DNA from 3 places in the Actinoallomurus sp. NPDC050550 genome. Region 2 is predicted to be linked to each of the others. Evidence: riboswitches for the same ligand, from Rfam matches in the RefSeq annotation. Region 2 holds a riboswitch; each other region holds the start of a gene.
What was found. Region 2 has a riboswitch for cyclic di-AMP ahead of AB0I04_RS43720 (CHAP domain-containing protein). Riboswitches for the same ligand answer to the same signal wherever they lie in the genome.
Positions count from the first base shown of each region.

Region 1: linked by a shared signal. The riboswitch ahead of AB0I04_RS06345 (NlpC/P60 family protein) and the one ahead of AB0I04_RS43720 (CHAP domain-containing protein) in region 2 are both predicted to bind cyclic di-AMP.
Region 3: linked by a shared signal. The riboswitch ahead of AB0I04_RS06375 (CHAP domain-containing protein) and the one ahead of AB0I04_RS43720 (CHAP domain-containing protein) in region 2 are both predicted to bind cyclic di-AMP.

Region 1 covers NZ_JBFAJC010000003.1:411,487-418,307, forward strand. The annotation lists gene AB0I04_RS06325 (alpha/beta hydrolase) at 1-543, opposite strand, end outside; gene AB0I04_RS06330 (DUF2218 domain-containing protein) at 564-1,307, opposite strand; gene AB0I04_RS06335 (class I SAM-dependent methyltransferase) at 1,349-1,957, opposite strand; gene AB0I04_RS06340 (TetR/AcrR family transcriptional regulator) at 2,146-2,754, shown strand; gene AB0I04_RS06345 (NlpC/P60 family protein) at 3,105-4,130, opposite strand; cyclic di-AMP (ydaO/yuaA leader) riboswitch at 4,137-4,274, opposite strand; gene AB0I04_RS06350 (M56 family metallopeptidase) at 4,512-5,345, opposite strand; gene AB0I04_RS06355 (BlaI/MecI/CopY family transcriptional regulator) at 5,441-5,818, opposite strand; gene AB0I04_RS06360 (MFS transporter) at 6,011-6,821, opposite strand, start outside.
Region 2 covers NZ_JBFAJC010000053.1:7,224-18,909, forward strand. The annotation lists gene AB0I04_RS43670 (sugar ABC transporter permease) at 1-337, opposite strand, end outside; gene AB0I04_RS43675 (ATP-binding cassette domain-containing protein) at 330-1,178, opposite strand; gene AB0I04_RS43680 (substrate-binding domain-containing protein) at 1,245-2,327, opposite strand; gene AB0I04_RS43685 (DeoR/GlpR family DNA-binding transcription regulator) at 2,593-3,414, shown strand; gene AB0I04_RS43690 (transporter substrate-binding domain-containing protein) at 3,442-4,254, opposite strand; gene AB0I04_RS43695 (ester cyclase) at 4,469-5,041, opposite strand; gene AB0I04_RS43700 (TetR/AcrR family transcriptional regulator) at 5,197-5,808, shown strand; partial or broken gene AB0I04_RS43705 (hypothetical protein) at 5,830-6,012, shown strand; gene AB0I04_RS43710 (isochorismatase family cysteine hydrolase) at 6,009-6,638, shown strand; gene AB0I04_RS43715 (cellulase family glycosylhydrolase) at 6,690-8,471, opposite strand; gene AB0I04_RS43720 (CHAP domain-containing protein) at 8,825-9,373, opposite strand; cyclic di-AMP (ydaO/yuaA leader) riboswitch at 9,566-9,710, opposite strand; gene AB0I04_RS43725 (LuxR C-terminal-related transcriptional regulator) at 10,114-11,686, opposite strand, start outside.
Region 3 covers NZ_JBFAJC010000003.1:419,824-431,509, forward strand. The annotation lists gene AB0I04_RS06365 (cysteine synthase family protein) at 1-30, opposite strand, end outside; gene AB0I04_RS06370 (hypothetical protein) at 644-928, opposite strand; cyclic di-AMP (ydaO/yuaA leader) riboswitch at 1,404-1,548, shown strand; gene AB0I04_RS06375 (CHAP domain-containing protein) at 1,548-2,558, shown strand; gene AB0I04_RS06380 (hypothetical protein) at 2,827-3,762, shown strand; gene AB0I04_RS06385 (hypothetical protein) at 3,921-4,640, shown strand; gene AB0I04_RS06390 (multicopper oxidase family protein) at 4,740-6,224, opposite strand; gene AB0I04_RS06395 (DUF305 domain-containing protein) at 6,468-7,070, opposite strand; gene AB0I04_RS06400 (DUF6153 family protein) at 7,142-7,558, opposite strand; gene AB0I04_RS06405 (DUF805 domain-containing protein) at 7,877-8,239, shown strand; gene AB0I04_RS06410 (MarR family transcriptional regulator) at 8,447-8,971, opposite strand; gene icmF (fused isobutyryl-CoA mutase/GTPase IcmF) at 9,145-11,686, shown strand, end outside.

The sequences.
Region 1 (6,821 bases), on a different contig from region 2:
GCGGATACGGGGGTTGGTGAGGTCCATGGCACGGGCCATGGCGCGAGCGTCGGGAGCGGTGAAGGTGCGTTCGCGGAACAGCGTCATTGCCGGCGCGATGCCTGAGCGGCGGTACAGGTCGTAGACCTGGTGGAAGAAGTCGATCCAGCGCTGCCTGTCATGCAAGAGCCGAACCGCGGGCGGCTCGTACGCGACGACGTGGGTGACCGTTGCGGGGTGCCGGGTCAGCAGGTGCAGGGCGACGATCGCACCGGAACTGGTACCGAGGACCGTCGCGGTTCGGTGTCCGGTGTGTTCGATCAGGAGCTGGGCGTCGTGGGCATCGGTGTCAAGGCGGTGCGAGTAGTCCTGCGGGCCGTCGAGGGCGCTGCGGGAGAATCCGCGCCGGTCGTAGGTGGCCACGGTGAAGTAGGGCGCCAGATGCTCGGCGAGCGCGGTGAAGGGGCGGGCGTCGCCGTTGGCTCCCGGGATCAAGAGGAGCAGCGGGCCGCTGCCGCGGATGTCGTAGTGAAGCTTCGCGCCTGGTACGTCAACGATGGTCATGTGTCACTCGCTAGGTCGGGTCAGTGACGATCAGCGGCTGGCAGGTGGTGGTCTTCCTCGGGGGCCGCGTGGCTTGCGAGAGTGTCCCGGTTCGGCCCATGGCCTGGCCTGCGGATGCGGAGGTGCGCGCCGGGGTGAGGGATATGCCTGCGGCGGAAGGCGTGTCGGCCGAGTATGACCAGGAGGATCTTCCCCGCGACGATGGCCAGGACGACGTCGATGGACAGGCTGGTCCAGCGTGAGTTGGCCAGGACCGTTCCCCCTAGCCCGAGGTGGACGGCGACGGCGACCACGATCAGCGCGGTGAGCAGGATCGTGTTGCGGCGGCTGTGGCGCGCCGCGGTCGCCGGGCCGGCAGACGACTCCCCGGCGCCGTTCGCGGTCGTGATTTCTCCGCTCGAGGTTGTGGGCGGTGGCCAGGTCAGGGCTATCTGGTCGCGTCGACCGAACCGTTCCAGGTCGCGGGTGACGATGTCCTGGATGCGCTGTAGAGCGTCCTGGTCGGTGGCGTCCACCCGCAGGGTGAGGGTGTCGTCGGTGGCGTCAAGGGTGACCTGGCCCCACGGGGCGATGGTGATGACGCCATGGGTATCGGAGTGTTCGGCGTGGACACGCAGGTCGCCGCGGGCCAGTGCCGCGCCGGTGGCGTGCGGGCGGGGACGATGGCCGCCGCGGGTCTCTCCCATGGCGGCCGCGTGCCGGCACAACTGCACGAGGTAGCGGCTCGGCCGGTCGATCTGAAGCGCGATTTCCGAGGTCAGCATGCAGGGTCCTTGGGTGAGAAGTCGGGGCGGTGGTGGGGCGCTCACGTGCGGGTGCAGGTGGCCAGCCAGGCGGCGATGCCGTCGGCGTGAACGTTGGAGGAGCACACGGTGGGCTTGACCGACTCCAGGGCCCATCCGTCGGTGAAGCAGGATTCGAGGTTGTTTCGGGACAGCTTGTGCGGCACGTCCGGTTCGCCGGTATGCCGGTCGCTGTAGCAGAGGACGAACAACCGGCCGCCCGGCCGCAGCACCGCACGCAGGCCGTTCACGTAGATCGCACGGTCTGCGGCGTTGAAGGCGTGCAGGAACAGCGAGTCCAGGACGGTGTCGAAGATTTCGCCGAACTCTGCAACCCGTAGCGCGTCATAGTGCACGAACCGGGCTCGAACGCCCCGCTGGTGCGCTTTTCGCTCGGCCGCACGAAGGGCGCCGACGGCCAGATCGACGCCGGTGGCGTCCAGGCCGGATGCGGCGGCCATCAGCGTGTGTTCCCCGGTCCCGCAGCCGACGTCGAGGACACGCCCGCGAAGTGCCCCGTTGTTGGCGAGGGTGAGCATTGCCGGCTGGGGCGCTCCGATGTCCCATGGCGGACGCCCGGCGTAGGGGTCGACTGACCGGCTGTGGGCGTGCAGTGCGGACGGATCTGTCATAGGGGCTCTCTTCGGTCAGGCGTCGCGGTGACCGAGGACCAAGTCCGCGCACCGCTGCGGCGACTTACAGGCAGAACACGACGAGGCCGGCCCACGGGAAGGGGCGCTCACCTGGTGATGATTTTACAATACATTATGTCGTGAACGATACAAGTGTCTCTGATCGCTGCAATGCGTATCATTGCGGCATGCCGAGGATCTGGAGCGAGACGATCGCCGCGCATCGTGACGCCGTACGCGACGCCGTCTTGGACGCCACCGCGGTCCTGGTCGCCGAGCGCGGACTGGCCGGTGTGACGATGTCGCAGATCGCCAAGGACACCGGTATCGGGCGGGCGACGCTCTACAAGTACTTCCCCGACGTCGAGTCCATCCTGCGCGCCTGGCACGACCGTCAGATCGACGAACATCTCCAGCAGTTGCGCCATATCCGAGACCGGACTGAGGGCGCCGCGCGGCGGTTGGAGGCGGTGCTGACGGCCTACGCGGAGGCGATCTCGGGCAAGGGGCGGCATGACGGCGACCTCGCCGGCATGCTGCACAGCGGCGAGCACGTCGCCGCAGCTCACCAGCATCTGCGCGAGTTCCTCGAGGAACTGGTGGCAGACGCGGCCGCTGCCGGAGCCGTGCGCCAGGACGTCCCGGCCGATGAACTGACCCTCTACTGCCTACACGCCTTGGCGGCGGTCAGAAGCCTGCACGATCCGGCAGCGATCGACCGCCTCGTCCGAACCACCCTGACCGGGCTGCGCCCGAACGGCGTGACCAACGGTACGGCCAAGGGCGGAGCATCATGATGAGCGGGTCGCCGACGAAGAGCGGCACCTCCACCAGATGGCCCGGGATCTGATCGCCGACGCCGTCCAGTCCGGAGAGGTACGCCGCGACGCGGCGCCCTGGTTCGGTGCGGGGGGCGGCCTGAGGGACCGCCGCCCCCACACGATCAAAGGCTCAGCGCGGCCTCTTCATGCCGGGGAGAACAGTACAGACAAAGATCATCACACCGATGACCGCACCACCCCAGTCGAGCCCGACGATGGCGAACGTCCAGGCGGTCACCAGAGCCGGGAGGATGCCGAGCCGACTCCGCCGGCGCGGTGTCTTCCGATGCGATCCAGCAGCTCGCAGTACTGCCACGTGAGATCCGCTACGGGCGGCTGGCGCCGTCGTAGTGGGAGACCCAGTACGGGTTCGACATGCTGTCCAGCCTGATGACCTCGCCCGTCCGCGGGGCGTGGATGAACTTGCCGCCGCCGACATAGATGCCCTCGTGGCCCATGCTGTCGAAGTAGACCAGGTCACCGGCCTGAAGGTCGGCCTTGGAGACATGGCGGGTGGCCGAGTACTGGTCGGGGACCACCCGGGGGAGATTCACGCCGGCGGCGCGCCAGGACATCATCGTCAGCCCGGAGCAGTCATATCCCTTCGGGCCCGTGCCGCCCCAGATGTAGGGCTTGCCGAGCTGGGCGTAGGCGTACTGCACCGCCTGACGCGCCGGTCCTGAGGCCGGTCCGTTGTAGGTGCCACCGGCTCCCGAGCCGGGCGCGGCCGTGGCTTCACCGGCCTTGCGCAGCAGGCTCTTCTGCTTGGCGATGGCCTTCTCGACGGTGGCCTTGCGGTTCTTCAGCGCGGCGGCCTTCTGCGAGACGGTCTGGTACGCGGATTGCGCCTCGGCCTGTTCGCGGCGGATGCGCTGAGTAGAGGCCAGAAACGCCGACAGCTCCTGTCCGCGATTGTTCGACAGCTGCATGAAGACCGACATCTGGTTCAACGCTGCGTCGGGGTTCCTGGACGCGAGCAAGGTGGCGGTGCGCGAGTCGAGAGCGCCGTTCTTGTAGGCGTCGGCGGCGATCTGCGCGACCCGTCCACGCAGCTTCTCGTAGACGTTGCGCTCGCTCTTCACCTGGCCATTGAGCGCAGTGAGCCTCTTCTTCGCGGCATCCAGCTCGGTCTTGGCCTTGTTGTACTGATCAACGATCTTGTCGACCTGGCCATTGAGCTTCTCCAGCTCCTTCTTGGCCGCCGCGGCCGACGGTTTGGGAGCGGCCTCGGCCGGGAGCGCGGTGAGGGTCACGGCGGCCGTGACCGAGAGCGCCGCGCACAGCCGGAGCGAATGACGCCGCCGCAGGCGATCCACGGCGTACGCGTTGGTGGCAGGGTAGAAGAACGCCACGTGAGAAACTCCTCTCCTTCGCCGCTTACCGGGTTAGCTGTCGGGCTCGGGCCGGAGTAGCCCTACCGGACGTTCACACGCCCCGGATTCGCCCCGGGATATTCGGGTCCCCGGTTCCCTCAAGGGATTCAGCGGTCGGCCGTGCCTCGTGTGAAGCAGGGGGCGGCCGACTCCTACGCAGTGTAGGAGATCGTCGCGGTCGTCTGCCACCCGATGAACGATTCGCCGGAGTTCTTCGACAAGCGGCACGTCGGACGGCCGGTACCGTCGCAAGGAGCGTGCTCCTCTTCGCTCGTGCGTCGAGCGTCGGCACGCGGCCGCCGTCGTGTCCATGACGCTCGACGTCGCATGCGGGATCACCCTGGCGACGGGGAGGTTCCGTCAGCAGAAGAACGGCATCGCAGCGAGCCAGCCGGCAGAGATCATCCCGGGAAGGACCACCGAAGTCATCGCCGTGACCCACGTCAGACGCCGAATACGATCGTCGTCGGCGATCGCGGTCGGCGTCTCGAGCCGGGCGAGCCGTTGATCGAGCTCTGACCTGCCGGCGCTGTGGGCGGCCAGTCCACCGATCGGGCTCGGGGCGATCGCCAGTTTCCGGAGCGCGACGGCGACCGTGCGGCGGCCGCACCGCCGGGCGGCGACGTCGTCGGCGCTCATCTCCAGCAGGATGGGCAGGCAACGGCGGGCGCCCCGAAAGGTCGGCAGCCAGAACAGCGCAGCCGCCAGCGCGTCGACGACCGTGAGGAACAGATGGTGGCGGTAGCGCAGATGCGCCCGTTCATGCGCCAAGACAGCCTGAAGCTGCGTGTCGTCCAGCCGATCGAGAGCACCGCTGCTGACGACGATCGGGCGCTTGCGCGAGGGTACGCAGTAGGCGACCGGTACCGGGTGATCGAGGACGCAGACGTCTTCGATGTCCCCGGAAAGCCGGACGACGAACTGCAGCGCCTCCTGATGGCGACGGCGATGGGCCACCGTGCGTCGATACCTGGCGACGGCCACGCATGTGCCCGCGACCGCGCTGACGAGGAGCGCCAGGTTGAAGGCGTACGAGGCCGGTCCGCCGGATCCGTCGTGATGGTGCCAGCAGTCGGCCGCCCATTCCGCGGCCCGGTGCACCAGGCCATGACGGCCGGTCGAAACCAACACGACCACCCCGAGCAGGCCGGCGATGGTGCCCGCCAGGGCTCCCAACCACGCCAGCGCGCCCACCCGGGGAATCCGCTGGCACCAGGCGCTCCGGGCCAGCAACGGCCCGGCACCGATGCCGAGGGCGACGGTGATCGCGCCGAGCTCGACGAGCGGGCTCACCGTGATTCCGTAGGAGCCGAACGCTGCGCGAGCTCGACCAGCAGCCGGTGTGCGTCCCGGGGGTCGATGGTCTCGGCGAATCGGGCCAGGACCGGGCCGCGGTCGGTGGTCTCGGCCAGTGCCTCGGCCATCACCTGCGCGACGTGATCCTCACGGCTGCGCGTCGGGGCGTACCGCCACGCGTTGCGGTCCGCCGTCCGGGAGAGGAAGCCCTTCTGGACGAGCCGGTCGGCGACGGTCTGCACCGTCGTGTACGCCGAGCGCTTGGCCGATCCGGCGTTGACCTTCTCCATCAGCTCACGGATGAGCAGAGGGTTCTGGGCGTCCCACAGTGCCTCCATGATCGCTCGTTCGAGCGGCCCTGCGATCGCCACCTGTCCGTCTCCCTCCGCGGCCCGCACCATTGTGACCTATCGATCACTCGGGCTTCCTCCACATTAGGACGCCTCCGCCTCACTCGGCGAGAGCGCTGCGCAGCACTCGGTGCTCCCGAACCAACCGGCTGCGCGTGCCCCGAGCTCTATGTACCGGCTCTCTCGGGCCGGTACATGGAGACCCGAGCGTTGCTATCCGGTGACGCCGGCCGGCTCCTGCTGCCTTTCCCTGTTGCGTGGGTCGCTGAACTCGGTCATCCCGGGGACGAGGAGTGCCAGCAGGGCACTGCAGATCACTAGTAGTCCGGAGCCTGTGAGTACGGTCTGCGCTCCCACCGCGTGGACCATGATCGGGATGAGGGCGAAACCCACTGGGCTCAATCCGTAGGAGACGAGAAAGTCCAGCGAGGAGATCCGGGCCTGCAGACAGGCCGGTACTTCACGTTGGATCGCGGTGAACCACGGAATGTTGAAGACCTCGATCCCTATCCCGCCGATGGCGCAGGCGGCCACGATGATCCAGCTGTGTGACGCGTAGGCGAGAGAGATCGGGACGAGCCCGTAGCCGCCGAGCATGATCATGGCTGGGATGCCGACGCGTCGTGGTCTCCATCGGCTCATCAAGACGGCGCCCGCGATCGCGCCGGCGGCGTAGGCGCCGAGGGCAAGGCCGATGAGCGTCGTGGAGTCGAACCGTTGCCGGCTGACGACGGGCAGCATCACGTACTTGGCCGCTTCACCGAGGGCGAGCCAGCAGGCGAGTGCGGTGAGACCGGCGAGAAACCACCGGTGACGGCGCGCTTCGGCCAGCCCTTGGCGGAACTCGGTCAGCGCGTTGGCGCCGGCCTTCTCCGTGGGCGCGGCGTGGTGTCTCGGGATGGTGGTGGCGAGTAGTGCGGACACCATCCACAGGGCGGCCGAGGCCGTCAGGCTCAGGCTCTGGCCGGCGGCGGTGTACAGGGCTACCGCTGCGGTCGGTCCGCCCACCAGGCAGATCCGCAGG
Region 2 (11,686 bases):
ACAGGATGGCCGTGAGCGCCGCCGCCAGCCCGCTCAGCGAACCGACCGAGAGGTCGATCTGCCCGACCAGCAGCATCAGTCCCACCCCGAGCGCGATGACGCCGACCGGCGCGCACTCGAGGGTCAGGTTGACCAGGTTGGTGCTGGACAGGAAGACGCTGTTGAGGGACTGCATCACCGTCCAGATCACCACCAGGCCCGCCACGACCGGCAGGACGCCGAGGTCGCCGCCGCGGAAGCGGGAGGCCAGCGCGCGCAGCCCGCCGGGTTCCACCGGCTCGTACGGCTCCGGCTGTTCGGGCTCGGCGAGCGGTGGCGCGGTGCCCAGGTCACTCATGGTCGGCCCCTTCCTTGGCGCCTGCGGACACGGTGCCCTCCTCGGCGGCCGCCGACGCGGCGCGGCGCGCCCGCCTCCTGCGCCGGGTGACCGCGTTGTCGGCGGCCCCGGTGATCGCGGTGACGATCTGCTCGGTCGAGGCCTCGACCGCGTCGAAGACCCCGTTGTTGCGACCGAGGCGCAGCACGGCCACCGTGTCGGCGACCGACAGCACGTCGTCCATGTTGTGGCTGATCATGATCACTCCGTGGCCGCCCTCACGCAGCCGGTCGATCAGGTTGAGGACCTCGGCGGTCTGGGCGACGCCGAGCGCGGCGGTCGGCTCGTCGAGGATGACGATCTTCGGGTCGCCGAGGAGGGAACGGGCGATCGCGACGGTCTGCCGCTGGCCGCCCGACAGCGCGGCGACCGGGACCGACAGCTTCGGGATCTTCGCCGACAACCTGCGGAGCAGCTCGCGGGAGCGGACCTCCATGGCGACGTCGTCCAGGCGCAGGGCGCGCAGCTCCCGGCCGAGGAAGAGGTTCTCGATCACGTTGAGGTTCTCGCAGAGCGCCAGGTCCTGGAAGACGGTGGCGATGCCGAGCTGCTGCGCCGCCGCCGGGCTGGGGACCGTGACCGGGCGCGAGTCGAACGCGATGGTGCCCGCGTCGGGCTGGTGGACCCCGGACAGCACCTTGACCAGGGTGGACTTTCCGGCGCCGTTGTCGCCGACGACGGCGACGACCTCACCCGCCGAGACGTCGAGGTCGACATCCGTGAGGGCGGCGACGGCACCGAAGGTCTTGCTGATGCCCCGCAGTGACAGCAGCGGGCTCGCTTGGGAAGGCGATGAGGACATGCTGATCCTTCGTCGATACGGCCGAAGCCGCCGGCTCCGGTCGGGTGGACCGGGGCCGGCGGACCGTCACTTGATGCCGAGCTTCGCGCAGGCCGCCGCGTACGTCGGGGTGCAGACGTCGGAGACCTTGAGGGCGCCGCCGGGGCCGAGCAGGACCTGGCCGATGTTCTGCTGGGTCACCACGGTCGGGGTGAACAGCTGGGACGGCGTGTTGAACAGCGTGGTCTGTCCCGCGGGCGGCTTGCCCTGCAGGAACTGGTTCGCCACGGTGGCCGCGGCCTCCGCCACGATCTTGATCGGCTTCGAGATGGTGTTGTACTGGTCGCCGGCGATGATCCGCTGCGCGGCGGCGAGTTCGGCGTCGTTCCCGGTCACCGGGGGCACGGGCGCGGCGGCCGCCTTGAACGCGGCGATGGCACCGCCACCGGTGCCGTCGTTGGCCGCGACGACGCCGGCGATCTGCCCCTTGCCGAACTTGCTGATCTGCCCGCTGACCCAGTCCTGCGCCTTGGCCGGCTCCCAGTTGGGCGTGTCGTACTCGGCGAGCAGCTTCAGCCCGCTGGGGTCGACGGCGCTGTGGATGCCCTTCTTGATCAGACCGGCGGCGGCGTCCGTCGGCGATCCGTTGACCTCGAGGATCCCGCCCTTGGCCTTGGTCTGCTTGAGGTGGTCGACCAGGGACTGGGCGATCGACGCGCCGATCTTCTGGTTGTCGAACGACACGTAGTAGTCGGCCTTGATGGCCGGAATCGGCCGGTCGTAGGCGATCACCGCGACCTTCTGCGCCTGCGCGGTCCGCACGATCGAGGCCGCCGCCGTGGAGTCCACCGGGTCGATGACGATGGCCTTCACGCCCTGGGCCAGCACCGAGCTGGCCTGCTGTTGCTGCTTGGAAGCGTCGGCGCCGGCGTTCTGGTACAGCACCGTGCATCCCGGGCACAGCTGCTTCATCTTGGCCTTGAACAGCGGCGCGTCGTACAGCTCGTACCGGGTCGAGGCGATGTCCGGCATGAGGAAGGCGACCTTGGCGTTCTTCGCGTCGCCGGAGCCGCCGGCTCCGGCTCCGCCGGAGTTCTTCGCGCAGGCCGTGGCGGCGGTGAGCAGGGTGAGGGCGGCCGTGGCCGCTGCGACCGTTCTGGTGCGGAACATTGTCACGTTCTCCTCCGAGAGTTCGGGAGCCAGGAGGCATGGCGGCCCGCGCGAACCGCCTGTTCAGGTGACGAACGAAACACCCGACGCCCGAACCATGTCAAGTATCTGAGAGATTTTAACGCCGAATCGCGTTAAGCAGCGTGAAACGAAGGCGCCCGTCAGTGTCGATAGTGCCGTTGGTGTCGTGTTTTGCATGCTCGCGCCGGCGGTCAGGCCTGTGTTACGTTCACATCGACATCACATCGGGGGTCGAGGAGCGCAGGTGGCAGAGGATGCGACGGCACCGGCCGCGAGCGACGCCGAGGGCGCGCGGGACCGGCGGGAGAAGATCCGCAGGCGCGTCGCGGACGAAGGGTTCGTGCACGTCAAGAGCCTCGCCGAGACGTACGACGTGAGCGTCATGACCATCCACCGCGACCTGGACGCGCTGCAGAGCGAGGGCTGGTTGCGCAAGATCCGCGGCGGCGCCACCGCACAGCCGTCCGCGATCTACCACGGCGACGTGCGGCATCGCCTGCAGGCGATGGCCGACGCCAAACGGCAGCTCGCCCAGGCGACGGTCGACCTCGTCTTCCCCGGCGCGTCGGTCATGATCGACGAGAGCACCACCGGCCTGGCCATCGCCGAGTTGCTGCCGGCGCGGGGACCGCTCACGGTGATCACGAACTTCCTGGCCGCGGTGAACCTGCTGGCGGACAAGCCGGGCATCGACCTCATCGGCCTCGGCGGCGCGTACTACCCGGCCTACGACGCCTTCCTCGGCCTGCGCACCACCGAGGCCATCCGGTCACTGCACGCCGACGTCCTGTTCATGTCGACGACGGCGATCACCAACGGCCACTGCTACCACCAGTCACAGGAGACGGTGGCGGTGAAGCGGGCGCTGATGGACTCCGCCGACCGTCGCGTCCTGCTGGTCGACCACAGCAAGTTCGCCAAGAACGGGCTGCACCAGCTCGCCCCGCTGACCGCCTTCGACCTGGTCGTCGTCGACTCCGAAACCCCCCAGGACGAGCTGGCCACACTGCGCGCCCGCGGCGTCCCCCTGCACATCGCCGGCTCCGGCACGCCCCCGCCCTGGTAGGCCCCAGGGCGAGGCACGCGCCGAGCGTCACTGCCAGGCGGCGGCGAAGTGCGCGTAGGTACCGTCATTGGTCGTGAGGTGTACCCACTGGTCGACGTACTGCTTGAACTCCTCGTCGCCCCGTGGCAACAGGTAGGCCTTCTCGGCGAAGGTGAAGGGCTTGTCGGGGTTGAGGGCGCACAGCTCGGGATGGAGCTTCGCCTCGTACTTCGTCTCGCTCGCGTCCGTGATCATGACGTCGGCCCGCCCGGCCACGATCTCGTCGAAAATGGTGTTGTTGTCGGCGTGGGTGATGATCGTGGCCTTCTTGATGTTCGCCGTGACGAACTTCTCGTTGGTGCCGCCCGGGTTGACGATCACCCGGACCCCGGGCCGGTCGATGCCCTCCAGGGTCTGGTACTTGTCCTTGTCGGCGCAACGGGCGATCGCGGCCTTGCCATCGGTGAGGTAGGGCGCGCTGAAGTACGCCTTCTGGGCCCTCGGCAGGGTCACGGAGACGCCGCCCATGCTCATGTCGCACTTGCGCGCGGTGAGGTCGTCGACGATCTTCGCCCACGTGGTGGGCACGAAGGCGACCTTCACCCCCAGGCTGCTCGCCAGGTTCTTCGCCATGTCGATGTCGATGCCGGTATACGTGCTCGTCTTCGGATCCAAGTAGCTGAACGGCCGGTAGTCGCCTGTGGTGCACACCCGCAGCACACCGCGCCGGGGCACCCCGTCCAGCAGGGTGCGGGCGCCGTACGGCGCGGCGGAGCCGGCCTGCGCGGTGGTGAAGACGGCACCGCCGACGGCGGTGAGGAGAGCGAGGGCCAGGGCGGAGAGTGTGGTGGTACGCCGCAAGGATCACTCCTGCTTCCGAGGTGGGGACGGGGCCGAGTCGCGCACCGGCGTCGTGCCGGGCAGGCGGCCGGGCAGATCATCATCACACGGAATGGGTGACTCCTCAGAGGGCCATCGCCCGCCGCATGGTCGCCGCTACCGGCATCGCCCCGGACGGCGACGAAGCCTCAAACCAAGATCAATTGCTACGACCGATGGACATGGCGCGGTCGACTCAGTGTCCTACGCCCGGATTGTCGTGCAGCAGTGCGGCCGCCTCGGCGGCCTCTGTGATCGCCCGGGTGGCGGCGCGGACAGCCCGTCCGGTCACACGCCAGGCGATCATGCGGAGTGCCGTGGGCGGGGCCGGGGGGAAGACGCCGAGCTGGCCGAGCATGGTGATGTCGTCGGGTATAGCTTCATGGCTCACCACCTTGCCGTCGCGGAGGCCGAGCACATGGATCTGCTCGAAATCGATGTCACGCCCGGTCGGGGGTATGGCCTGGTCGAGTGCGCCGTCGCGGTAGCGGACGAAGGGACCCGTGTGGCGGCCCCGCATGCGCAGCCGCACCCAGATCTGGTCGTCGTTGCGGGCGATTCCGAGGACCGGAAAGCGCAGGTCGCTGAAGGCGGAGCGCATCCACGCGCCCGAGGCGAGGACCCCGGCCGGGCCGGGCAGAGCGCAGGCCGGGGGTGCCACGGCTGCCTCGCGGTTGTGGAAGTCCTCGTGGACCACATCGGCGGCCAGTGCTGGATCACCTGCTTCGAGGACCCGGAAGAGTCCGTAGGCGAGTTCTGTGGAGTCCATTCCCATGGTGTGGCTGCCCCTCGTCGGCTGCGCGGTCGCGGTGAAGACGTGGGCCGGCCCGCGGGGCCGGCGGCATGGTCGGCCGCGTCCGGATGCGGCCGACCATAATTGAGGTTATAGCACACCTAATGAATTCATCGCGATAGAATGCGATCATGCCGGCCAAGCGCTCCTACGTCTCCCCGCTGCGCGAACAGTCCGCCGCACGGACACGCGAGCTGATCCTGCGTCAGGCCACGGAGCTGTTCGCCGAGCGCGGCTACGGGCGGGTGACCGTCGCCGACATCGCCGCGGCGGCGGGTGTTGCATCGAAGACCGTGTTCGCGAGCGTCGGGAGCAAGAGCGACATCCTGAACCGCATCGTCGACCAGGGAGTGAGCGCCTCCGGTTACGAGCAGGCGATGCAGGCACTGCTCGAGGAGCGGACACCGGAGTCGGTGCTGCGAGCGTTGGCTCATGGCACGCGGATGGGCAACGAGGGTCAGTTCACCGTGCACGAGGCGATCCGCAAGGCACTGCCCGTCCACGAGGACGGCGAGGCCCTGTGGGAGCGCGCCACCGCGGACTACCGCGACGCGCTGCACACGGCCGCCCGCCATCTGCACACGCTGCCTCCGCCCCCTACCTACTCGGTGAAGGAGACAGCCGACCTGCTCTGGCACTGGTTCGGACCCACCGGCTGGCGCACCCTCGTGGTCGAGAACGGCTGGACCTGGGACCGGGCCGAGGACGTCCTCTGTAGCACGGCGCTCGCCGCCCTCCGCTGACACCGCTCATGGGGAGGTGACAAGACGCCGCTCGGCCTGCTCGTGTATGCGGCCGACGGCTATATGCCCGCTCAGATCACAAGGCCGGACCGGCCGGTGAGGTGCTGCAACGGGCTCTGGCCGCCCCCGTACGAATCCGGGGAAGGCTGCGCACCGGTGTCCTATCCTGAGAGCGGGTGTGATGGAAACCGAGGACGGCGATGACCGACACCTACGACCCCACACGCACGGCGATCCTGCTGGTCGACCCGTACAACGACTTCCTCTCCGAGGGCGGCAAGATCTGGCCCGCGGTGAGCCATGTCGCCCTTGAGGTCGGGCTGCTGGACAATCTGCGCACCGTCGTCGCCGCCGGACGCGAGAACAGTGTCCACATCTTCTTCGTCCCCCACCGCCGGTGGCGGGAGGGCGACTACGAGGGCTGGGACCACCCCAACCCCACCCAGCAGCGCGTCCGACAGAGCCACACCTTCGCGTTCGGCACATGGGGCGGCGAGTTCCATCCCGACTTCCAGCCCACCGACACCGACGTCGTCATCAAGGAGCACTGGGCCCAGAGCGGCTTCGCCAACACCGACCTCGACTTCCAGCTCAAGCAGCACGGCATCACCCACGTCGTTCTCGTCGGCCTGCTGGCCAACACCTGCATCGAGTCCACCGGCCGCTACGCCATGGAACTCGGCTACCACGTGACGCTGGTGCGTGACGCCACTGCGGCGTTCCTCCCCGAGATGATGCACGCCGCGCACGAGCTGAACGGCCCCACCTACGCCCACGCCATCTCCACCACGGACGAGGTCGTCGCCGCGTTCGAGGGAGCCCGGGCCTGACACCTCTCAAGCCCCCGAAGCACGTCTCGCTCGCCCTGCTGAGAGGCCGGGCTAGGAGAGCGGGTTCTGGGTGAGCAGGTGTGCCTTGAAACCCTCTCCGTACGTGCTGGTGGGGGTGCCGCTGTAGTCGTTGATGAGCACGTTGCCCTGGCTGCAGCCCCACGCGTTCCAGGTCCAGGCGGTGTACCCGATGCCGTGCGCGTCCGCCCACGCCATCACCTGGTCGATGTAGTCGTGGGCGCAGGAGTTCTGGCCGATCTCACCGGCCTGCACCGGCACCTTCGCGGCGACGGGGGCGACCTGGCTGTCCCAGCAGGAGGTGTTGGAGCAGGTGTTGAAGTTGTAGGTGTGCCATGCGGCCATCAGGTTGCCGGTCGAGTCCGTCGGCTTGTAGGTCAGCCACTGGCTCAGGTCATTGGACCAGGCGACGCCTCCGAGCATGATCACGTTGGTCGCGCCGGTGGCGCGCACCGTGTTGACCAGGGACTGCATGCCGGCCACCTGGTAGCCGATGCCGGTGCAGGTGCCGCCGTCCCGCCAGCAGGTCCAGGCGGCGGTCGCGTCCCAGTTCGCGGCGGCGTCCGGGTAGGGCTCGTTGAACAGGTCGAAGACGACCGCGTTGTTCGCCTTGAAGGCGTTCGCGACGCCGGTCCAGAACGTCGGCGCGTACTGCGCGTCGGGCATCGGCTTCTGGCAGGTCGCGGCGGTGTCCGAGCAGCCCGCGCCCTGACCGCTGTACTGGCCGTGATTCCAGTGCATCTCGACGGTCGGCGTGATGCCGTTGGCGACCAGCAGGTTCACGTAGTCCTTGACGTTCTGCTGGTACGTGGCGCCGTTGGGCGTGCCGTCGGTGCCGTTCCAGCACTCCTCGTTCAGCGGGATCCGGACGGCGTGGATGTTCCAGGCCTTCATCGCGTCGACCGATGCCTGGTCCACCGGACCGCTGTCCCACATGCCCTTGCCCTGCACGCACGCGAACTCGCCGCTGGACCGGTTGACGCCCAGCAGACGGTACGTGGCGCCGGTCGAGGTGAGGAGGTGGTTCCCGGAGACGTGCAGCGCGGGTGCCGGTCCCCCGGTGCCGCCGCCGTCGTTGTCGGCCTCGGTGGCGTTGACCGTGACCGACGTCAGGCCGCTGGACGCCACGGTGATCGGCCGGGTGCCGTTGGTGCTGTCGGGGTCCTCGGCGGCACCGAGTTTCACGGTCTGCGGGGTGTTCCAGTTGGACGTGGTGAAGGTCAGGGTCGCGCCGCTCACCACCGTGATGTCGCCGTCACCGGTGCCCGCGGTGCTGGTGACCGTCACGTCGCCGGATGGCTGGGCGTTCAGGCGGACCGTGTAGCCGGCGGTCCCGCCCTCGGGCACGCTCACGCTCGTCGGGGAGACCACCAGGGCCTGCTGCGTTCCTCCGGAACCGGGGCCGGCGCACGACACGCTCGGAGCGTTGTCGGCGCCGGTGTAGGTGCCGTTGAAGCCGACGGTCCAGGTCGCCCCGGTGCCCTGGGCGGCGTTGTACGAGGCCGGGGTGACGGTGATGGCCGCACCCGCCGGCGTGGGCACCGCCGGAGACGGCACGCCGCCCCACATCTGGGTGATCACCTGGTTGCCGGGAAAGTCGAAGCTCAGCGTCCACCCGGTGAGCGGGTCACCGGTGTTGGTCACCGTGATGTCGGCACCGAACGCGCTGCCGTTGTCCCAGCTCTTGGCGTACGTGGCCGAACACGACACGGCGGCATGGGCGGCGGTCTGGACCGTGGCGAGCCCCAATACGGCGAGCAGTACCGCGACCGCGGCCAGCACGGCTCTGCACCACGGGCTCCGGTGGATCGGCATGGGCGTTCTCCCTGGCGAAAGGCGGCGAAGCGGCACGCGGTCCTGCTCCGGCGTTTGCGGGCGCTGGCAACGATCACCCGCCCCCGATCGCATCGCAAGAGCGCCCCGTCCTCCGGGCGCACGCACGCACGCCGACCTGGGACAGGACCGGGAACGCGGCTGAAACTTTCAGCCGCGCGTGCCGCGGCCACCGGCGCCTCCGGACGGCTCACGCCCGGCGAGCGAGCGCGTGCGGACCGGAGGCCTCATCGAGACCGGACGACATCACCGAGCCGCCGGGACGATGGCAGCGTGCGTCGACGCCGGGCCCTCAGAGGGCCCGACGTCGACGCGGGGGGGGAGGAAAGTCAGTGTCAGCCGTACTGGGGATAGCCGTAGCCGACGACCTGGCCGGTGCTGCGGGTACGGATCCGCACGGCGTTGTCGGTGTTGCCCTCGACGGTCTGGATGGTGCCGTTGTGGTTGTCCTTGATGACCAGGCCGACGTGGTCGATGCCGTCGATGCCTCCGCCGCTCCAGGAGAAGAACACCACCGCGCCTGGTTTGGGAACGCTTCCCCAGCGGCCCTGCTGCTCGAACCAGCGGGCGTGCTCCGGGGTGAAGGCGTCACCGCCGATTCCCTTGACGCCCGCCTGAGAGCCGACCCAGGTGATGAACATGTCGCACCAGCTCGCGTCGGCATAGTCGCTGATCGCCCCGCCGTCTCGCTGGACGCCTCTCTTGGCGAACGGCGAGGACATGAACCACTGGTTGTACTTGGTGCCCCCGGCGGCGGTCTCCGTGGTGCCGACCTGGGAGAGGGCCAGCTTCAGCGCGTCGGCGGCGGTGGGCACCTTCTGCACCACCTTGGGCTCGTCCTTGGGCCTGGCGTCCAGTCCCCTGCCGGGGATGGGCCACTGCACGGGCCGGCCTGCCGGGGGGAACGGGACCGCGGCATGGTCAGGAAGAGAAGCGGCGGAGGATGCCTCGGCCGGTCCGGCCGAGGTCAGAATGATCGCGGCGGCACCGGCCGTTGCGACGCCGGCGAAGGCGGGAATGAAGCGGAATGCGGATGGCGTTTTCTCGGGTCGGGGGACACAGGGCACGGGGGAACTCCTTGGCTTCCATGCCGCTTACCGGGTTAGCTGACGGGTTCGGGCGTGGAAGCTGCCCTACGGCACGAGGGGGCGTGCCGATTCACCCCGGGACTTCTGGTGGGTCCCCGGTTCCGCGGGGGCGCGGATTCAGCGGGTCGCCCGCAGGACGGGCGGCGTCAAAAGAGGGTTGGGGAATGGCCGCCATTGCGATGGCGGCGTTTGGGGGATCGTGCGATTTTGGATATGAACCGGCTCGGCCGAACTCGCCCCGGACACGCGTTTTAAAACGCGTCCTCGCCCGGGTCGACGTACCGGCCATCACCAGCGGATATGCGGGCGACGCATACGAGCGCCGCAAGAGTTATAGGAACATAGCAGGACAAAACACGCAGACGACACTAGGCATTTATGTGATCTGGGTCACTTAACTACCGAGATCAACGTAATGCAGCCCCACAGATGAGCATGGTGCTTTCTATATGGCATTGTGGGGCCAGAAATGCCAATTGTCACGATGATGCAGATGTGACGTCAGAGGCCACGTACCATCCGAGGGGCGCCGGGGATCAGTCGCCGACCTCCACCGCGAGCCGGGTCAGCTGGACCCGGGAGGTCACGTCCAGCTTCCGGAAGATGTGACGCAGGTGGAAGGCGACCGTGTGCGCGCTCATGAACAGCTGGTCGGCGACCTCGCGGTTGGTCAGGCCCTGGGCGACGAGCTCGGCGACACGGCGTTCGGTGTCGGTGAGGCTGGCCCAGCCGGAGACCGGCCGGTCGGCCCGGCTCCAGTGCCGGCGCCGGATGCCCAACCGCCTGAGCCGGCGGCGGACCCGAGCGGCGTCGCGGATCGCGCCGAGTGCCGAATAGGCCGCCAGCGCGGCGTCCAGGCCGGCGATGGCCTCCCCGCGTGTCCCGGGGCCGTCCGCCGCGAGCAGGCTTCCCAGATCCTCCGCCGCCGAGGCGCGGGCCCACGGGTCGGCGTATTCTTCGGCGGCGCGTCGCAGGGCGGCCCGATCACGGTCGAACAGGCCGCGCGCGTGCGTCGCGGTGACACCGACACTGTCGAAGACCGGGTGGTCGGCGGCCAGCCGGTCCATCGCCGAGACCACCCTCTCGGCGTGGGCCCGGTCGCCGAGGGCGAGCGCCGTCCGTACGAGCCATGGCGCCGCGGTCGGCTCGCCGACCAAGGTCCAGGAGTTCGCCGTGGCCTCGTCACAGAGCCGTACGACGGCCTCCTCCGCCGACGCGGGCCCGGCACGGGCGGCGGCGACCTGCGCCCGCACGAGATGGAACCCGGCCTCCGCGCGCGGCGATCCGTACTGGGACAGCGCGGGCCGCTCCGCCTCGGCGTACCGCCACGCCGCGCTCAGATCGCCGGCCCGCAGCGTCGCCGCGACCAGCACCGCCAGCGCGGACGACGTCAGCAGATGCGGCCCCAGGTCGCGCGTGCTCGCCAGGGCGGCCTCGGCCTCGGCGACGGCCTCGTGGAACCGGCCCGCGGCCAGGTCGAGGCGGGCGCGAATGACGCCGGGCGCCGCCGCCCAGGCCAGGTTCCCGGTCGTTTCGGCGTCCTCCCCCGCGGTCCCCATCACCGCGCGGGCCTCGTCCAGCCGGCGGACGTCGGTCAGCAGCATCGCCAGGATCATCCGGGGGTGAAGGCGGCGCGCCTCCGCGGACCTCGCCCGGCGTACGGCCTCACGGGCGAGCCCCAGTCCGTCGGTCAGCCGCCCCGCACCCCAGTCGGACAGGGCCAGCCGGATCAGCGCCCCGGTGATCAGCACGTCGCCGTGCCCGGCCGCGGCGGACACGATCCGATCCGCGTGGGCGCGCGCGCCCGCGTCGTCGCCCGCCCCTGCCAGCGCGTCGAGCAGGACCAGTTCGGCGTCGTCCCGGAGTTCGCGGGGGACGCCCTGCCGGCCGAGGACGGCGGTCGCCTCGGCCGCGGCCTCGGCCGCCCGCCCTCGGAGATACAGGAGCTCGGCGCGCAGACAGTGCAGCCGGAGGTACGAGGCGTGCGGCAACGGCCGGGTGAACAGCGAATCCACGAGTTCCGCGGCCTCTTCGAGCCGGCCCACCGCGGTGAGGACGTGAATCGCCGTCAGCGCCCGGGCGGGCCAGGCGGGCTCCCGGGGGTCGGTC
Region 3 (11,686 bases), on a different contig from region 2:
TTCTGGGACACACGTGTGCCTTGTCTGCATGGGTGATGCTCCTGACCAGTGTGCGGCGTGACCGTTGGCCTTCCGCGCCGGTACGGCGTCCGGCGCACGCCACTGATCAGGATCGAAAAACGCACAGCACGGCCAGGGCGGTCGCCCTCGTCAGGCGTGCCTCCAGGTGACTTGCGGGTGATGGTGTCGGTGGTGACCGCTCCCGTCCGCTCTCCTCAGCGCTCACCCACCCGATCATCGGCAGGATGTGGGAGATGGCTGGAGCGAACTGGGACAAAATAGTCGCTATTGTCCGGCTGTCCAGGGTCGAGCCCATTGGGAGTTCGTCGTGGCATCTATCCCCGCCGTTGCCGCAGTCGGCGTGCTCGAACTCGGCGGCAATCGAATGAAGGGAATAAGTGACGGCAGAACCAAGGTGAGAGTCGCCGTGAAAATGCCCTACAGGGACACATGCGCACCCGTACGCCATGAACGCGAATAGTGACAGGAAGCCCCGCGCCAGCATGGCGGTGCGGTCCCGACCTAATACGGTGATTCTGGCGAACTCCACCACGTTGACAACCCTAGGTGGGAGATTGCTATGCCCGCCTAAGGTGAAGGTGGAGACTCATTAATGGTTTGGTGGATCGGAGGGTGATTCTGCTCAGCTCAGATCCAAGTACCAGCTCATGTGCTCGCCGAACGTGCGCAGAACGACTTCGTGTTCGCCGATGAAAGACGGACGGCAGGGTAGTGGGCCGATGACGGTCAGATGCCAGCGTTCCGCCTCGGCTCGATGTCCCGGGATGAAGCGGTACCTTCCCAGATCGGGATGCCGCCAGCACCCGACGACGGCTTCGACCCGCCAGACGAGGCCATCCTCACCTTCGATCCGCGTCGGGTATCCGCCGCCCTCCGTATGTTCGAAGGTCACCGTTACGCGCCGCACGGCACCCCGGTTCCGGCGAGTGGTCGTTCGCGTCCAGAGGTGGGCCGTACGGCGGACCGGTGCGGGTGCCGTGTCGGGCTGATGGTCTGAATGGCCGAACCGGCTGTCCGCTGAACGGGGCGTCGCGGTGGAAGTGGCATTTCGCTACAGAGGTGATCGATGGTATCTCCTACAAGGGTTAGTGAGCATAGCCGGGTGAAGCAACCCGACTCGCGGCCCTGCGGTGTCGTGATGGCGTCATCGGCGGGCCCGAGTCGGCCCCATGGCGGGCGTGTCCTCCACCGTGTATCAGGATCATCGGGTGGGTGCCACCTGGGAAATCGATCATCGTCGCGGTATGTGTCCAACCTGGGCGTGACCGGTGAGATGGGACGCTTCCGTCCGTGGTGCGTCTCAGGGGGACTTGCCGCGTTCGCGGCATTGCTACTACATTGCGTCGGAGTTGGGCTGCGATCTACCTTCTACCCGGAAGGTACGGCCTGACCCGCCTAATCCCGCACTGCTGCCGCGGCGCGGGAGCCGGGGACCCATGCGTTCTCTGGGGTGAATCCGCGTGTGCGGTAGGGCTTCTCCTGGCCCGAACCCGTCAGCTAACCCGGTCGGCGGCGTAGGGAGAGAGATGGATCCGGTAGGGCAGAAGCTGCTGCAGATCGCCAAGAGCCAGCTGGGGTACGCGGAGAAGAGCGGCGGTTACACCAAGTACGGAGACTGGTACGGCACGCACGTCGACAAGGGGTCCTTTTACAGGACGGCTCCCTGGTGTGACATGTTCTTGGCCTGGGCCGCCGACAAGGCCGGTGTCGAGGACTGGGCGGGGCAGTTCGCCTCCACCCCTGAGCACGCGCTGTGGTTCCAGAAGCATCACGCGTGGGGGCACAAGCCCGAACCGGGGGCGATCGTCTTCTTTTCCTTCTCCGGGAACAAGAGCATCGGCGGCATCGAGCACGTCGGCATCGTCGAGAAGGTCGACGGCCACACGCTGCACACGATCGAGGCCAACCACAACGATCAGCTGCTGCGCGTCACCCGCGACATCGGCCAGGTCGTCGGGTTCGGCTACCCGGCGAAGGTGAAGGTCAAGGGCAGGCCAATCCCGGGCACCGAGCAGAGGGTAGAGAAGACCGAGCAGAAGTACGTGCCCAGGCACTCGGCTCCACCGCCGTCCGTCACGTCCCTCGTCACCGATTCAGACCCGGCGACGAACATCGCCCGCACCTCCCAGTCCACCCCCGACCAGCCGTCCCCGCTCATCGAGCAAGGGGCCGCGCTGACCGGGCTCTTGGCCGTTGTGGTGTTCGGCACGGTTGCGCTGGCCATCGCCAAGTCCAAGGTGCCGGTGCCGTCGTCCGGCGTGCAGCTTCGTAAGCGGGGGCGGCACCACCGCACTCCGGTGGAACTGCCGGCCGATGTCACGGTGGCTCACCTTGACGAGGCCGATGCGAGCACCGCCCTTATGCCCGCGCTGACGGCGGCGGCAGCGGCACATGCCGAGGACCGGGAGTTCTGGGGGAGGATCGCTGAGCTCGAAGAGGACGCCGAGCTCGACTTCTGGGACTCGTTGCACTCGGTCGTGGCCGATACGCGACCGATGGCGGCCTCGTCGAGGTCGGGGACGTCACGCGGCCGTTGAATGCCTCCAGCCATCTTCACCGTAGGGCATTCCTCCGGGCGGCCACCGGATGACGACCTCCTCAGCCGATGGAATTCGAGCGGTGCGAGCCCTCGACGGCCTGGTCTCCGTGCGGACTCTTGAGGACTACCGTCGTGTTGGGCGTCTCGTCCGTCGAGAGCTCGAAGACGCCGAGCGGTGGCGACGCGAACTTCTCAGCCGGTCTGTCGGCACATCGGACCGTGTCCACGTCGCTGCGAGACGGTTGCTCTGCGTCTGGAACGCCTACGTGCTGCAAACGATCGGCGAGCACCTGCTCGACGCGGTGCGGCCGTACGACGACGGCGAGGTCCAAGGGGAGGCGGCGACTCGGATCCTCGCATCGTTCGGGCAGGTCGAGCGCTGGCTGTTCCAGGCGCGTCGAATAGCGCTCGATCCGACGTATCGGATCGAGAACCATGTTGATCTGCCTGCGGAACCACCGCCATGGCATGAGGGCGGGACCACCGCTCCGCTCCTGACGGCCACCGTGATGGCCACGCGGGCGATCCACGCGCGGGGTATGGTCGCCCTGGCCGACGACGACGCACACGCATCGCACGGCCGATCTGAAGATCTCCTAGAGTTCCGGCGGATGCTCGCGCGCGCCATGGACGCGATCGCGTATGCGGAGCGATCGTCCTCCGGCGGCGATGGGATGACCTTGCTGACGCCGCCGGACATCCACCTGCGTTACGCGGTCCGGACGCTGTACGTCTTCGGTCAGCTCCTCGCGATGCCGCAGCTCCTCGACCGCCGGGACACGACGAGGGCGGTCTCACTGGTCGCCCATGTGCCGGCGGAGGTCGACCCCTGGTGTCTGACGGATCCCCACCAGCGCGACGACCTGCGGGCGCTTCCGCCGGCACGCGTCATGCTCGAGAGGATGTGGGCGACCGACACCTGCCCGATGGCGACGGCCCGTATCCAGGCCCAGATCGATGCCGCGTTGCGGACGGGGGCGATCGCCTTCGCCGTCGACCGGACCGGGGAACGCCTGGGCAGTTTCCACCGCTGTCCGTGGCCTGCCGTCTATGAGGTGCGGCATCGGGTGACCATCGGCGGTATCCGTCTGTGGCCGTTGCAGCACTTCACCTACGACGTCACGGGTCCCGGCGAAACGCCGCTGTTCGCACGCCGCATCGTCGTGTCGGTCTTCACGTCGGCGGATGCGCGGATCGGCTGATCAGCCGACGAGCGAAGTCGATGACTGCGAAGGCGGGGTTGCGCCGTCTTAACTCCTACAAGTCGTAGTGAATGCTGAGGAGGACAGGAATGCCGGGTCGGCCGACCGCATGGGTTCGACTGCTGGCAGCCCGTCGTGGCGAGGTGTCCGCAGATCCCTTGGAGGACCGCAGGCAGAGGAGCCGCATCTCATGCCAACAACTGCGCGAAACCGGACGATCGTGGTGCGACGGTCTCGGTGTCGTCGCCGAACGGCAGGCGTCGCTCAAGTCGGCTGAACGGTGGGCATCGCTCTGGAACGCCTGCGGACTTCAGACCCTGGCGGAGCACATGCTGGACGCGGACTACGCCGCTCACCCGCAGACGGCCGGTTTCGTATCCGTGGCAACGGCAGAGCAGGTCTCGGTGTTCTACGACGAGGTCGAATCGTGGATATCCCGAGCAGGAGGAGAGGCCTCCGAAGCCGGCGGTCAGGCCGAGCGGGCTTGTTTCCCCACCCCGTTTCCGCGCTGGGTCAAGATCGATCCCTGCCCGCGTGCCCACCTGGTCGCGATGGTCGCTGCGGGGAAGGACGTAGCCCGACGTGCCGTCGGCGTACTGGCCGATGGTGTCTGCGGTCCAAGGCCGAGTGTGGAGCATGTCGGCCATCTCCGGCGCATGCTGGCCGAGTCGTCCGCGACGATCTATTTCGCCGACGAGATGCTGGCCGACGGCCCTGGACGGGCGCATCGAGCTGCTACCGCCCATCACTTGCGGCGTGCCATCGAGACCCTCTACGAATTCGGACAGTTGGCGGTCATGCCTCACCTCCTCGACCGCGACGTAGACGCATCACCACCAGGGGCGACGCCTGAGCGTCCGTTGCGCTCCACCACGTGACAATGACCCGCCAGGGCGAATGACGTGGTCGGCGCGGTGTCCCGCCGGGCCAGGGCGCCTTCGACCGCCGCCACCGGCGGCGGTCGAAGGCCCGGCCGGTCAGGCGCGGTAGCCGAGCACGGTCATCATTCCCGCCTCCAGGTGGTAGGCGTTGTGACAGTGGCTCATCCATCGGCCTGGATTGTCGGCATCGAAGTCACACGTCACCGTCTGGTTCGGTAGCACGATGACGGTGTCCTTGCGGGGGCCGTTGCCGTTGATCTGGAAGGTGTGGCCGTGAATGTGCATCGGATGCCACATCGTCGTCCGGTTCCGGAAGGTGACGCGGACACGCTGGCCGGACCGGACAGGAAGCGGCCGTCCCGGGTCGTAGGGGCGGCCGTTGATCCCCCAGTTGTAGTGCGTCATCGAGCCGGTGAGGTCGAGTCGGTGCTCGACGTCCGGCTTTTTGGGCGCCAGCCGTACCTGATCAGCCGGTCGCAGATCCGCGTACCCGAGGATCTTCCCAGCCAACTGCCGGAGCCGGGCGGACGCCGACGGCGGGTCTCCCGAACCGGTGCGGATCAGTGCCCTTGCGGTGGATCCTTTTCCCTCGGCGAACGCGGTCAGGGGAAAGACTCCATCGTTCAGAGTGACGACGACGTCGTAGCGTTCGCCCATTCCGATCAGGAGGGCGTCGGTGTCCATGGGAACCACGGGGAAGCCGTCGGTATGGGTGACGCGCATGCGGTGCCCGCCGAGGGCGACCCGGAAGGCGGTGTCGCTCCCGGCGTTGATGAGGCGGATCCGTACCCGGTGGCGAGGTCGGGTGCGGAACGTCACGGGCGCCGCGGCGACCCGTCCGTTGATCAGGTAATGCGGGTATTTCACATCCCCCGCGTCGCCGCCGAGCAGGTCGCTGTTGGCGCCCATCAGCATCGGCCCCATGTCCATGCCGTCCATCCCGCTCATGCCGCCCATGCCCTTGCGGAGCATCGCGAGCACCTGATCAGGAGTGTTCCCCGCGCCGTCGATCCAGTCGTCGAGGACGACGGTCCACTCGTCGTCGTAGGCGCCCGGTTCGGAGGGGTCTTCGACGATCAGCGGTGCGTACAGCCCGCGGTCCAGTTGGACGCCGGTGTGCGGGTGGAACCAGTACGTGCCGGGGTTCTCGGCGACGAACCGGTAGCTGAACGTCTGCCCGGGCTTGACGGCGCTTTGCGTGAGGTCGGGAGAGCCGTCCATGTCGTTGCGCAGCGCGAGTCCGTGCCAGTGGACGGTGGTGTCCGCTGGGAGGTGGTTGACGAGCCGAGCCTCGATGACGTCTCCGGCGCGGACCCGGATCTCCCGGCCGGGCAGCACGCCGTCGTAGGTCCAGGTCGTGACCGTAGGCCCACCGAGGTCGATGCGGCTCGAGATGCTGTTCAAGGTGAAGGTGCGGGTCCGGCCGGTGGTACGGCGAGCGGCTTCGGCCGCCGTGACCCGCGCGTCGGTGGGCTGGACCCACCGCGGTTCGGTGGGGGAGGAGCCGCAGGCTGCCAGCAACCCCATTCCGGAAGCGGCCAGGCCGGTGCGCAGGAACGCGCGGCGATCTATTGGGGGCATGAAAGACACCTCGTCGGTGAAGTCCCGTCCTTTGCCGGAGGGAACGTCAGGGGATAGGTCGAGATAGGGCCGTAGGCACGGGTGCAGGGCCGGATGGTGCGGTCCGTTCGAAACCGCGATCATCGGGTCTGCTGGGTTTACTCGGCGGTGGCTCGCCTGCCGGTTGACGGCGCGGTGGGCAGGTCGCCGAGATGTCGCTCGGGGAGGGGCCGCCGATGCTGGTAGGCCGCCCCTCCCGACGGGTCACATGTTCTTGAGCAGGTTCCGCATCGTGGTGATCTCGGCGCTCTGGGAACTGATGATGGAGTTCGCCAGGGCCTTGGCGTCGGCGTTAGAGCCCTGTGCCTGCTCGGTCTTGGCCATGGTGATGGCACCCTGGTGATGCTTGATCATCATCTGCAGGAACGCCTTGTCGAAGGCCTTGCCGGTGAGCGTGCCGAGCTTCTTCATGTCCTGTTCGGACATCATTCCCTCGCCCATGTGCATTCCGCCCGGTGAGGGCGTCGACTCGCCCCAGGACTTGAGCCAGCCGGTCATTTTGTCGATCTCCGGCTGCTGGGCGTTCTCAATCCGGGTGGCCAGCTTCTTGACCTCGGGTGAGGATGCCCTCGTGGCGGCCTGTTCGGCCATGATGATCGCCTGCTGGTGGTGCGGGATCATCATCTGCGCGAACATCACGTCCTGGGCGTTGTGGCCGGCCGTTTCCGGAGCCGAGCTCATGCTCATGGCCGGACCCATGGAATGACCACTCATCGAGTGACCGGTGTCCTTGTTGTCACTCCCGCCGCACGCGGCGAGCGTGAGAGCGGCGACCGGGACGACGATGAGGGAGAAAGCGCGTTTCATCGATCTTTGACCTTCCGTACTCGGGTGTGCTGAATCAGGCGTAGCGGGTCATCGGCGGACCCGGACGCCTGTCACAGCCGGAGTACGGAGAGTTGGAAGACCGATGGTGGAGGCGGTGCGCGGCCTTGGTGATCGTGTCCCCGGCCGGCCGAGCCGGTCGTTGCGGCAGGCCGCCTGCTGCGACCGACGAAGGCGGCGGAGAGGATCAGCAGTGCGGCCATGACCAGGAGGGCCAGGCATACCTGGCCGCCTGGGTGCTCGTGGCCAGGAGAGTGGTGCGCCGGTGGCACGGTCATGTGGTGCCCGGTCTCGGCGCTCGTGTGATTCATGCCGGGCATCGCGACGGCGACTGCGGTCGGGTGCGTTTCGACCGGGCTGGCCGTGGCCTGCAGCCCGTGCATCGCGAACAGGCCGAGCATCGTCAACGCCATGAGCAGCAGGCGGCCCGGCGACCTCGCCGCCTCGCGCGACGCCCGCTGCTCGTTCATGCTCACGACCATACCGGAGGTGTCTCGTCCGCTGATTCCGTCCTGCCGCATGGCCGGTGTTCGTGATTCCGGCGCGGTAAATGTCGGCCACCAAAGATGCGATGAAATCGCGGCCGATCCGAGCCTCATCTGTGATCGAGGCGGCGAGGAAGGCTGCCGACCTCGGTCGTCGATCATTATCGCCAGGCCATCGTCGGCGGATTGGCTCCAATGCGCTCCGGCCGGACTCTTGCCGACGAAGCTCCTTGACCTTACATTTAATGCGCAGGTCTTCGGGGGGACAAAAGGCTTGCGGCGGCGAAACCGGTGGGAGGGTACATGAGCTGGTATCTTGCCGTACTCAGGAATTATGCAGGTTTCGTTGGGCGAGCACGCCGTACGGAATACTGGATGTTCGTCCTCTTCAACGTCATCATCACCGTGGTGCTTGATTTGATCGGCATGGCGGTGAAGCTGGTCAGCATCCTCGGCTTCGTTTACGGACTCGCGGTGCTCATCCCGTCGATCGCGGTGGGTGTCCGCCGGCTGCACGACACCGGGCGGTCCGGATGGTGGTTGCTGATCGGCATCATCCCCATCATCGGGACCATCATCCTCATCGTCTTCATGGCGACCCCCGGCGACCGCGGAGACAACACCTACGGTCCAGACCCGAAGCTGGAGCCGCAGCCGACGGCCTGATTCGTGCGCGCCATGAACCGGCGGGTGCGGGTCGATCTCCTGGGCGCGAGCTCGACAGATTCGGTCCGCATGCCGCACGGTCATCGAGCCATGGCCGCATGGTGATCGGAGCCGGCGGCCGAGTTGGCGCCGGCGGCCGCCCGCACCTGCGGGCTCGTGGACGGATTCCCTCTGAGCCGCGGCCGACCGGAGAGATCGCCCGTCACGTCACCTCCGCTCAGGGCGACCGTCGGCGTCCGGGGAGAGGTCGCCGGCCGCGATGCGCAGGGCCACGAGGCGTTCGGTGATCTCGGCGGCCTCTCCCTGCGTCAGGCCGGGCAGGCCGAAGGCGGACTCGTTCAGTGCGGCCGTCGCCTCGCGCGCCATCGCACTCCCTTCCTCGGTGATCTTGGCCAGCACGACGCGCCGGTCGTCGGGGGAGGGGCACCGTTCGACGAGCCCGCGCTGTTCGAGTCGGCTGATCACGTTGGTGACCGACGCGGGGTGGACCATGAGGCGCCGGCCCATCTTGCCCATCGGCAGGCTGCCTGTGCGGGCCAGGGCCAGGAGTTGCAGCGCCTCGTAGGCGGCGAAGGTCAGGGCGTACGGCTTAAGCGTCTCCTCGATCCGGCTGAGCAGGAGCTGCTGCACGCGCATGATCGAGGTCACGGCGGCCATGTGATCCGCGTGTTCCGGCCAGCGCCGGGTCCACTGCCGGTGGGCTTCCGCGATGGGATCGAATGGCTGGGGCACCGGCTCACCGTATGAGAGATCGGTGACGGACGCGACGGCCGGCCGCTTCGCTGCCCGGCGCCTTGACCGATTCCAGGCGACATCCTACTTTGACTTCAAAATATTGGACGTCCAAGTAACTGGACCGCATGCTCGGGTGTCCGGCGCTGCGGCATCCGATTCTCGGGGAGGGCATGGTGACCGGATCCACCAACGAGGATCTGCATCGGCCGGTGCATCCGGTGCGGTTCGTGACGGCGGCGGCGTTGTTCGACGGCCACGACGCCGCGATCAACATCATGCGGCGCATCCTGCAGTCGCAGGGTGCCGAGGTGATCCACCTGGGGCACAACCGGTCGGTGCAGGAGGTCGTCGACGCCGTCGTGGAAGAGGACGCGGCGGGAGTGGCGGTCAGCTCGTACCAGGGCGGTCACGTCGAGTACTTCGAGTACCTGGCCCAGGCGCTGAGGCAGGCGGGCCGGGGACACGTGCGGGTCTACGGCGGTGGCGGTGGCGTTATCGTCGCCGAGGAGATCGCCCGGCTGGCGGACGCCGGGGTGCGCATCTTCTCGCCCGAAGACGGCCAGCGTCTGGGCCTGCCGGGAATGATCAATGAGCTGGTCCGCGACTGCGACGTGGACCTGGCCGCCGACCCGTCCCCGGCCGAGGCCGTTCTGGCCGGAGAGCGTCGCGCGCTGGCGCGCGCCATCACCTGCCTCCAGGACGGCAGGCTCCCGGCGACGGACCGGGAGGCGCTGGCGGCCGCCGCCGGCTCCCGCCGCGTACCCGTCCTGGGCATCACCGGCACGGGCGGCTCGGGCAAGTCCTCCCTCACCGACGAGCTGGTACGCCGGCTGCGCACCGACCAGCAGGACAAGCTCCGGGTCGCGGTGCTGGCGGTCGACCCGACCCGCCGCCGTGGCGGCGGCGCGCTCCTGGGCGACCGGATCCGGATGAACTGCCTCGACGGTGACCATGTCTTCTTCCGTTCGCTGGCCACACGCGGTGCCCGCGAGCTGCCGGAGAACATCGAAGCGGTGATCGACGCCTGCAAGGCCGCCGGATACGACCTGGTGATCCTTGAGACGCCGGGGATCGGGCAGGGGGACGCGGCGATCGTCCCGTTCGTCGACGTGTCGCTGTACGTGATGACACCCGAGTTCGGCGCGGCCTCGCAGCTCGAGAAGATCGATATGCTGGACTTCGCCGACGTCGTGGCGATCAACAAGTTCGAGCGGCGCGGTGCCGCCGACGCCCTGCGCGACGTGTCCCGGCAGCTGATCCGGAACCGGGAGGCCTTCGGCGCGCGCCCGGAGGACATGCCGGTCTTCGGGACCAGCGCCGCCACGTTCAACGACGACGGCGTGACCGCCCTCTACCGGCAGCTGACCGGTCTGCTCGCCGAGCACGGCCTCGTCCTGCAGCCCGGGGTGCTACCGCCCGTGGAGGGCCGTACCTCGACCGGTGCCGCCCAGATCGTCCCGCCGGCCCGCGTACGCTACCTCGCCGAGATCGCTGAGACCGTACGCGCGTACCACGCCGAGACCGCCCGTCAGTGCGCCGCCGTCCGGCGCGTACAGCGCTTGAGCGAGGTCGCCGCGGAGCTCACCGGCGAACCCGCCGCCGCCGTGACCGAACTCCTCGATCGAGCGTGCCGTGACGTCGCCCCCGCCGACGCCGAGCTCATCGAGACCTGGCCGGCCGTCGTCGAGGCGTACTCCGGAGAGGAGCAGGTCGTACGGATCCGGGACCGGGAACTGCGCACGCGACTGACGCGCGAGTCCCTGTCCGGCAACCGCATCCCGCGGGTCGCGCTGCCGCGCTACACCGACCATGGGGAACTGCTGCGGTTCCTGCGCGAGGAGAACCTGCCCGGGCGGTTCCCGTTCACGGCGGGGGTGTTCCCGTTCAAGCGGGAGGGCGAGGACCCGGCGCGGATGTTCGCCGGAGAGGGGGATGCCTTCCGGACGAACCGGCGGTTCAAGCTGCTGTCGGCCGACAGCGAGGCGACCCGGCTGTCGACGGCGTTCGACTCGGTCACCCTGTACGGGCGGGACCCGGGGCAGAGCCCGGACGTGTACGGCAAGATCGGCACCTCGGGGGTGTCGATCGCGACGCTGGAGGACATGAAGGCCCTCTACGACGGATTCGATCTGGCCGCCCCGACGACCTCGGTGTCCATGACGATCAATGGACCGGCTCCGACGATCCTGGCGTTCTTCCTCAATACCGCGATCGACCAGGCACTGGACGCCTTCCGGAGCGAACACGGCCGCGAGCCGGCCGAGCAGGAGACGGCCGACATCCGGGCCCGTACTCTCGCGACGGTGCGGGGCACCGTGCAGGCCGACATCCTCAAGGAGGACCAGGGGCAGAACACCTGCATCTTCTCGACCGAGTTCAGCCTGCGGATGATGGCCGACATCCAGGAATGGTTCATCGCCCACCAGGTCCGGAACTTCTACTCGGTGTCCATCTCCGGCTACCACATCGCCGAGGCCGGCGCGAACCCCATCAGCCAGCTCGCCTTCACCCTCGCCAACGGGTTCACCTACGTGGAGGCGTATCTGGCGCGCGGCATGGACGTCGACGACTTCGCTCCTAACCTGTCGTTCTTCTTCTCCAACGGGATGGACCCGGAGTACAGCGTCCTGGGCCGGGTGGCCCGCCGGATCTGGGCGATGGTGATGCGGGACCGCTACGGCGCGAACGAACGGTCGCAGAAGCTGAAGTACC